3 regions of the Streptomyces sp. NPDC058812 genome follow, and region 3 is predicted to be linked to each of the others. Evidence: riboswitches for the same ligand, from Rfam matches in the RefSeq annotation. Region 3 holds a riboswitch; each other region holds the start of a gene.
The links. A riboswitch is a leader RNA that binds a small molecule or an ion and turns the genes downstream of it on or off. The one in region 3 is predicted to bind cobalamin.

Region 1 (2,252 bases), on a different contig from region 3:
GCGCTGGGCAGTCTGCGCGGCGGCCCGATCTTCCCGGCCGTACTACTGGGCACGGCGACGGCCATGGCCTGCTCCGGCCTGCCCGGCTTCGGCGCGACCCCGGCCCTCGCCCTCGGCGTCTCCGCCGCGGCGGCCGCGGTGACCGGGCTGCCGCTGGCCAGCGCGGTGCTGGCGGTGCTGCTGGTGGGCGGGGACGCGTACGACCAGATGCCGCTGATCGTCACCGCGTCGGTGGTCGCCTTCGCCGTCACCCAACTGGTACGCCGATCAGAACCGGGAGCGGAAGCGGAACCGCCGGAAGCGGCGCCGGAGACGGCACGGTGACGGAGCGCCGGGCCACCACCACGGGGACGGGCGGCGCCCGACCGCGTGCCGCCTGGCGCACGGCCCGGCCCTGGCTCGCGCGGGCCGGCATCGCGGCGGGCACGGTCGCGGCCTACTTCCTCCTCCCCCTCGACCACCTGGGCCCGCGGCGTCCCGTACTGAGCTGGCTGCTGTTCGCCCTGGTGCTGACCTTCGTGGCCGCGATGCTGCTCCGCCAGATCCGTCATGTCCTCGTCGACCGCCCGGAGACCCGGCCCGGTGTGGTCATCCCCCTGCTGATCATCCTGTCCGTACACGTCTTCTCGGCCACGTACTACGCCCTCGCCAAGCAGCCGGGCGAGTTCACCGGCCTGCGCACCCGCGTCGACGCGCTGTACTTCACCGTGGTCACGCTCGCCACCGTCGGCTACGGGGACATCACACCGCGGGGCCAGGCCGCCCGGGTCGTGACCGTTCTGCAGATCGCCTACAGCTTCGTGTTCCTCACCGCCGCCGCGACCGCGCTGACCACACGGGCACGCGACATGGTGGTCCGGCGGACCGAACGGGACCGGCCCGGCTGACGGCGGACGAAGGCGCGGTGCCGGCGGCTGTTTCCGCAGCACCGAGGCCTGTTCGCCGGACCGGCCGGCCCGGAGGCCCGCTTGTCACCACCCCGGTGGGAGCACTACTGTCGCCACGCCTTGGTGAACGGGAAATCCGGTGTGATGCCGGTGCGGCCCTCGCCACTGTGAATCGGGAAGTCCGGCTCCGGCCCTCGCGGGCAGCCACTGGATCGTAGCGATCCGGGAAGGCGGAGCGCGGGCGGTGGTACCCGTAAGCCAGGAGACCGGCCAAGGCGCGTCGTCCATCCACGAGGTGCTGGAGAGGGTCTGCTGAGCCATGCACATAGCCGAGGGCTTTCTGCCACCGGCGCACGCGATCGCCTGGGGTGTCGCGTCCGCGCCGTTCGTCGTCCACGGAGTACGGTCACTCACCCGTGAGGTCAGGGAGCACCCGGAGAGCACCTTGCTCCTCGGCGCCTCCGGAGCCTTCACGTTCGTTCTGTCGGCCCTGAAACTGCCGTCCGTCACCGGCAGTTGCTCGCACCCGACCGGAACCGGTCTGGGTGCCATTCTCTTCCGTCCGCCGATCATGGCGGTGCTGGGCACCATCACCCTGCTCTTCCAGGCGCTGCTGCTGGCGCACGGCGGGCTGACCACGCTCGGCGCCAACGTCTTCTCGATGGCGATCGTGGGCCCCTGGGCCGGGTACGGCGTCTACCGGCTGCTGCGCCGCTACGACGTGCCGCTGATGGTCACGGTCTTCTTCGGGGCGTTCGTCGCCGACCTGTCGACCTACTGCGTCACCAGTGTGCAGCTGGCGCTGGCGTTCCCGGACCCGAGCAGCGGGTTCCTGGGCGCGCTCGGCAAGTTCGGGTCCATCTTCGCCGTCACGCAGATCCCGCTCGCGGTGAGCGAGGGCCTGCTCACGGTCATCGTGATGCGGCTGCTGGTGCAGTCCAGCAAGGGCGAACTCACCCGACTGGGCGTGCTGTTGACGGGGACCCGGACGGAGAGGCAGGCGGTGGCCCGATGAGCCGCAACGCGAAGATCAACGCCCTGCTGCTGCTCGCCGTGGCCGCGCTCGCGGTGCTACCGCTGGTGCTGGGGCTCGGCGACCACAAGGAGGAGCCGTTCGCCGGTGCCGACGCCGAGGCGGAGACGGCGATCACGGAGATCGAGCCGGATTACGAGCCGTGGTTCTCGCCGCTGTACGAGCCGCCGTCCGGGGAGATCGAGTCGGCGCTGTTCGCCGTGCAGGCCGCGATCGGCGCGGGTGTGCTGGCCTACTACTTCGGGCTGCGCCGGGGCCGGCGGCAGGGCGAGGAGCGGACGGCGGCGGCACTGCGGGACGCTCCCGAAGGGGACTGAGTGCTGCCGATCGAC
Region 2 (2,252 bases), on a different contig from region 3:
CCTCGGCCCTGCGGTACGCCGCGTCGAACTCCTCGCCCCACAGGTCGACCAGCTCGGGCACGTCGGCGGGCGAGAACAGCGACCACTGTCCGTCGGCGTCCACCCGGCGCATGAACTCGTCCGGCACCCAGTGGGCAAGGTTCAGGTTGTGCGTGCGGCGGGCGTCCTCACCGGTGTTGTCCCGCAGCTCCAGGAACTCCTCGATGTCCGCGTGCCAGGTCTCCAGGTAGACCGCCGCCGCGCCCTTGCGCCGGCCGCCCTGGTTCACGGCGGCGACCGAGGCGTCCAGCGTCTTCAGGAACGGGACGATGCCGTTGGAGTGCCCGTTGGTGCCGCGGATCAGCGAACCCCGGGCGCGGACGCGGGAGTAGGCGATGCCGATGCCGCCGGCGTGCTTGGAGAGGTTGGCGACCTGGTGGTAGCGGTCGTAGATGGAGTCCAGCTCGTCCTTGGGGGAGTCCAGGAGGTAGCAGGACGACATCTGGGCGTGCCGGGTGCCGGAGTTGAACAGGGTGGGGGAGGAGGGCAGGTAGTCGAGGCGGCTCATCAGCCCGTACAGCGCGGCCACCTCGTCGAGCGAGCGCGTGGTGTCGTCCTCGGCGAGTCCGGCGGCCACCCGCAGCATGAAGTACTGGGGCGTCTCGACGACCTTGCGGGTGATCGGGTGCCGGAGCAGGTAGCGGCTGTACACGGTACGCAGGCCGAAGTAGCCGAAGCGGTCGTCGGCGGCCGGGTCGACCAGCGCGTCCAGGCGGTCCGCGTGCAGCCGGACGAACTCGGCGGTGCGGTCGGCGATCAGGCCCTCGCGGTGTCCGGTGGCGACCGACCCGGTGAACGAGGTGACGCCCTGCGAGGCGGCCTCGGCACGGATGCCGATGGTCAGCAGTCGGGCGGCCAGCCTGGAGTAGACCGGGTCCTCCGAGATGAGCCCGGCCGCCGCCTCCGTGGCCAGCTCCCGCAGCTCGGACTCGTCCGCACGGGCGGACCGGCCGCGCAGTGCGGCGGCGGCGACCCGGCCCGGGTCGGCGTCGGGGAGGTCGGCGGTCAGCTCGGTCAGGGTCCGCAGCAACGCGGCGCCGGGGCCGTCGGGCTCCTCGGTCACCGGGGTCGCTGAAGTCGTCGCCGGGGTCGCTGAAACCGGGTCGGCTGGCGCGATGGTCACGTGGGGCACTCCCTCGCTCGGCACGGGGCCTGGGGGAGGAGGGCAGGGGCAGCTCACGAGCGCACGCGGCGTCGCGTCCACCGGCCCACTCCACGAGGCCCGGACGTCAGGCACCCGGACCGGGACGGTACGGGCGCACTGTCGGCAGGTCCTCGGACTGGACATGCGTGTGCACACGTGCGGAGACGCGCGGATACACACAAGTACACCGTTGCGGGACAGTTCCGGATTCGCACCGGATTCCCCTGCGGCGACAGCGAGCACGAGCATACATCTTGTGCCGGGTTCGGCGAGCACCCCCAGATGTTGTGTCGCGGAGGGGTCGTCGAGGGGTGGCGCTGGTGTCAGAGCGTCAGTTCGTAGGTGAGGAGCGTGATGTCGTCGAGCTCCGGCAGCGGGTTCCAGTCGCGGTCGGGCGTGCGGGTGAAGCCCATCCGTTCGTAGAGGCGGTGGGCGGTGCGCATGGCGCGCTGGGTGGACAGTACGACGCGCGCGCAGCCCTCGACGGCGCGGGACCGGTCGACGCAGGTCCGCACGAGGGCCTCGCCCACCCCGCGTCCGCGTGCCTCGCGGGCGACGGCGAGCATCCGTATCTCGGCCTCGCCGGGCCGGGCGATGTCGGCCATGGGGCCGCCGGACGGCACGAAGGTCACGCCGCCGAGCACCCGGCCGTCCGCCGCGGCGACCAGCACCTCGGCGGCCGCCGCACGCTTGGCGACGTTCATCAGCTCGCCGAGGTACGCGTCGCTCTCCCCGAAGTCGAGGAGGCCGTCGCGCAGCTAGGGGGTGTCGTTTGGATCCTGCCGGGGTCGCGGGGTCTGGCACGCACATCTGCGGCGTTGTCGTCGGTTGCCAGGGCTCCGCCCTGTCGCCCTCCTCCGCCTTGCAGCTGCACGCACCAGACCCCGCTCGGCTCCGCTGCAAGGCACCGTTGCCTGGAGTCGGCCTGATCCAAACGACACCCCCTGGGCCTGCGCGGCGATCTCACCAAGGGCGTCGTACTCGTCCGTCGCCGCCTGCCGGGTCACGAAGTCCATGCAGCCGAGTGTGCCCGACGGGTACGACAACGGGCCGCCGGATTCTCCGACGG
Region 3 (2,252 bases):
GGCCTCGGCCGCAAGGGCGGCGTGGTGCGCTGGTCCACGGCCACCCGGATGTTCGTCGCCTGGGGTCTGACCCTGCCGGCCGCGGCCCTGGTCGCCGCGATCGCCGAGTGGGTCTGCGGCCTGGGTGACTGGGGCACCGCGCTCGTCGCGGTCTTCCTGGTCGCCTCCAGCGCCGCCATCTGGAAGCTCTCCCGGCGCGAGGTCGTCGACCACACCAACGTCATCGACGAGCCCGAGCAGGCCGGTGTGGTGACCACGGCGATGGCCGCCGTGTCCCCGCCCCCGGCGGGCGTGACCGAGGACCTGGCCGCGGCCGGCGCCCCGGGGTCCGCGTCCGACTCCAAGGCCCCCCCGGCCACCACCTCCGTCTGAACCCCCGCCCGGGTACGAAGGAAAGCGAACCTCCATGAGCATCGACTGGGCAGCTCTCGGCTCCGTCTTCGGGGTCAGCCTCGTGGCCACCGTGGCCCTGGTGGGCCTGTTCACCCTCGGCATCGTCGGCCTCTCCCGCCAGGAGCGGGCGGCCGAACAGGGCGGCTCCGCCGCCCTAGCGGTCACCGGCGCGTACGCCTGCTTCGCGGCCTGCGCGGCCGCGGTGGCGTACGGCATCTATCTGATCGTCGCCTGAGCGACCGCGCGCGGACACCGCGCACATCCCCCTTCGAGGCGGGGCGCGGGACGGACAACGGCCGTCCCGCGCCCCGCCTCTTCTCGCGTTCCTCGCGCGCCGGGGCGCACCGCCCGCGTGTGGGCCTTCGCACACTCCCCCGTCGCAGGTCAACGCCAGGTTGACGGGTGTTCGCGGGCCGTGGTGGACTGCCGGAGCCAATACGGCGGCAGGAGAGGAAGCCCGGTGCGAATCCGGCGCGGTCCCGCCACTGTGACCGGGGTACAGCCCCGGGAGCCAGGAACTCTCACCGCCGGTCTCTTCTAACCAGGGCGCGGACACCCTGAGTGAGGACATATCGCCATGCGCGGCTGCCGTTCCAGGCACAGCGGTCCCGGGTACACCGGTTCCGGGCACACCAGCGACACGCTCTCCCACCCCGCGGCCGGTTGAGCCGTGCGCGCCGAACGCGTCTTCGCGTACGGCGCCGCCGCCGGCCTTCTCGGTGACCTCCTCCTCGGCGACCCGCGCCGCGGACACCCGGTCGCCGCGTTCGGCCGTGCCGCCGGTGCCGTGGAACGGGTGCTGTGGCGGGACCACCGGGGCTGGGGCGCGCTGCACACCGCCGTGTGCGCCGGTGGCGCCGCCGCCCTCGGGCTGGCCGCCGCCCGCGCCGTACGCCGCTCCCCCGCCGCCTCCGTCGCACTGACCGGCGCCGCCACCTGGGCCGTCGTCGGCGGCACCTCGCTCGCCCGCGAGGCCCGTGCGATCGGCCGTGCCCTGGAGGCCGGCGACGTCGCGGCGGCCCGCGCACGGCTGCCGCACCTGTGCGGCCGGGACCCCCATGCGCTGGACGCCGACGGGATCGCCCGGGCCGTCGTGGAGTCCGTCGCCGAGAACACCTCGGACGCCGTCGTCGGCGCCCTGGTGTGGGGCGCCGTGGGCGGGGTGCCGGGGCTGCTCGGCTTCCGGGCCGTGAACACCCTGGACGCCATGGTCGGCCACAAGTCCCCCAGGTTCCGGCGGTACGGCTGGGCCTCGGCCCGCCTCGACGACCTCGCGGGCTGGCCGGGGGCCCGTCTGACCGCCGTACTGACCACCGTGGCCGGCGGCGATCCGCGCGGCGCCGTACGGGCCTGGCGCGCCGACGCCGCACAGCACCCGAGCCCCAACGCCGGTCCCGTGGAGGCGTCGTTCGCGGGCGCCCTGGGCGTCCGGCTCGGCGGAACGCTCTCCTACGGCGGGCGGGTGGAGCACCGGCCCGTCCTCAACGGGGCGGCGGGACGCGCCGTCCGGGCCGGTTCCGGCGACATCGACCGGGCCGTCCGGCTCTCCCGGCGCGTGGGCTGGCTGGCGCTCGGCGTGTGCGCGGGCGCGCGGCTGCTCGCGCGCGGGGACGTCAGGAAGGGACGTACGCCATGAGCGGTCGCCTCCTCGAGAAGGGACGTACGTCATGAACGGTGGCCTCCTCGTCGCCGGCACCACCTCCGACGCCGGCAAGAGCGTCGTCACCGCCGGGATCTGCCGCTGGCTGGTGCGGCAGGGCGTCAAGGTCGCGCCCTTCAAGGCGCAGAACATGTCGCTCAACTCCTTCGTCACCCGCGAGGGCGCCGAGATCGGGCGGGCGCAGGCCATGCAGGCCCAG

Region 1: it holds a riboswitch for cobalamin, as region 3 does, so the genes downstream of both, ACFW48_RS22170 (energy-coupling factor ABC transporter permease) here and ACFW48_RS31590 (cobalamin biosynthesis protein) in region 3, are expected to answer to the same signal.
Region 2: it holds a riboswitch for cobalamin, as region 3 does, so the genes downstream of both, ACFW48_RS20670 (ribonucleoside-diphosphate reductase subunit alpha) here and ACFW48_RS31590 (cobalamin biosynthesis protein) in region 3, are expected to answer to the same signal.

Annotation. Positions count from the first base shown of each region.
Region 1 covers NZ_JBHYOB010000010.1:145,241-147,492, reverse strand. The annotation lists gene ACFW48_RS22180 (chloride channel protein) at 1-324, shown strand, start outside; gene ACFW48_RS22175 (potassium channel family protein) at 414-887, shown strand; cobalamin riboswitch at 992-1,177, shown strand; gene ACFW48_RS22170 (energy-coupling factor ABC transporter permease) at 1,207-1,902, shown strand; gene ACFW48_RS22165 (energy-coupling factor ABC transporter substrate-binding protein) at 1,899-2,237, shown strand; gene cbiQ (cobalt ECF transporter T component CbiQ) at 2,238-2,252, shown strand, end outside.
Region 2 covers NZ_JBHYOB010000009.1:209,558-211,809, forward strand. The annotation lists gene ACFW48_RS20670 (ribonucleoside-diphosphate reductase subunit alpha) at 1-1,162, opposite strand, end outside; cobalamin riboswitch at 1,288-1,449, opposite strand; partial or broken gene ACFW48_RS20675 (GNAT family N-acetyltransferase) at 1,507-1,941, opposite strand.
Region 3 covers NZ_JBHYOB010000020.1:102,882-105,133, reverse strand. The annotation lists gene ACFW48_RS31600 (anion permease) at 1-372, shown strand, start outside; gene ACFW48_RS31595 (hypothetical protein) at 407-628, shown strand; cobalamin riboswitch at 795-935, shown strand; gene ACFW48_RS31590 (cobalamin biosynthesis protein) at 1,064-2,029, shown strand; gene ACFW48_RS31585 (cobyric acid synthase) at 2,061-2,252, shown strand, end outside.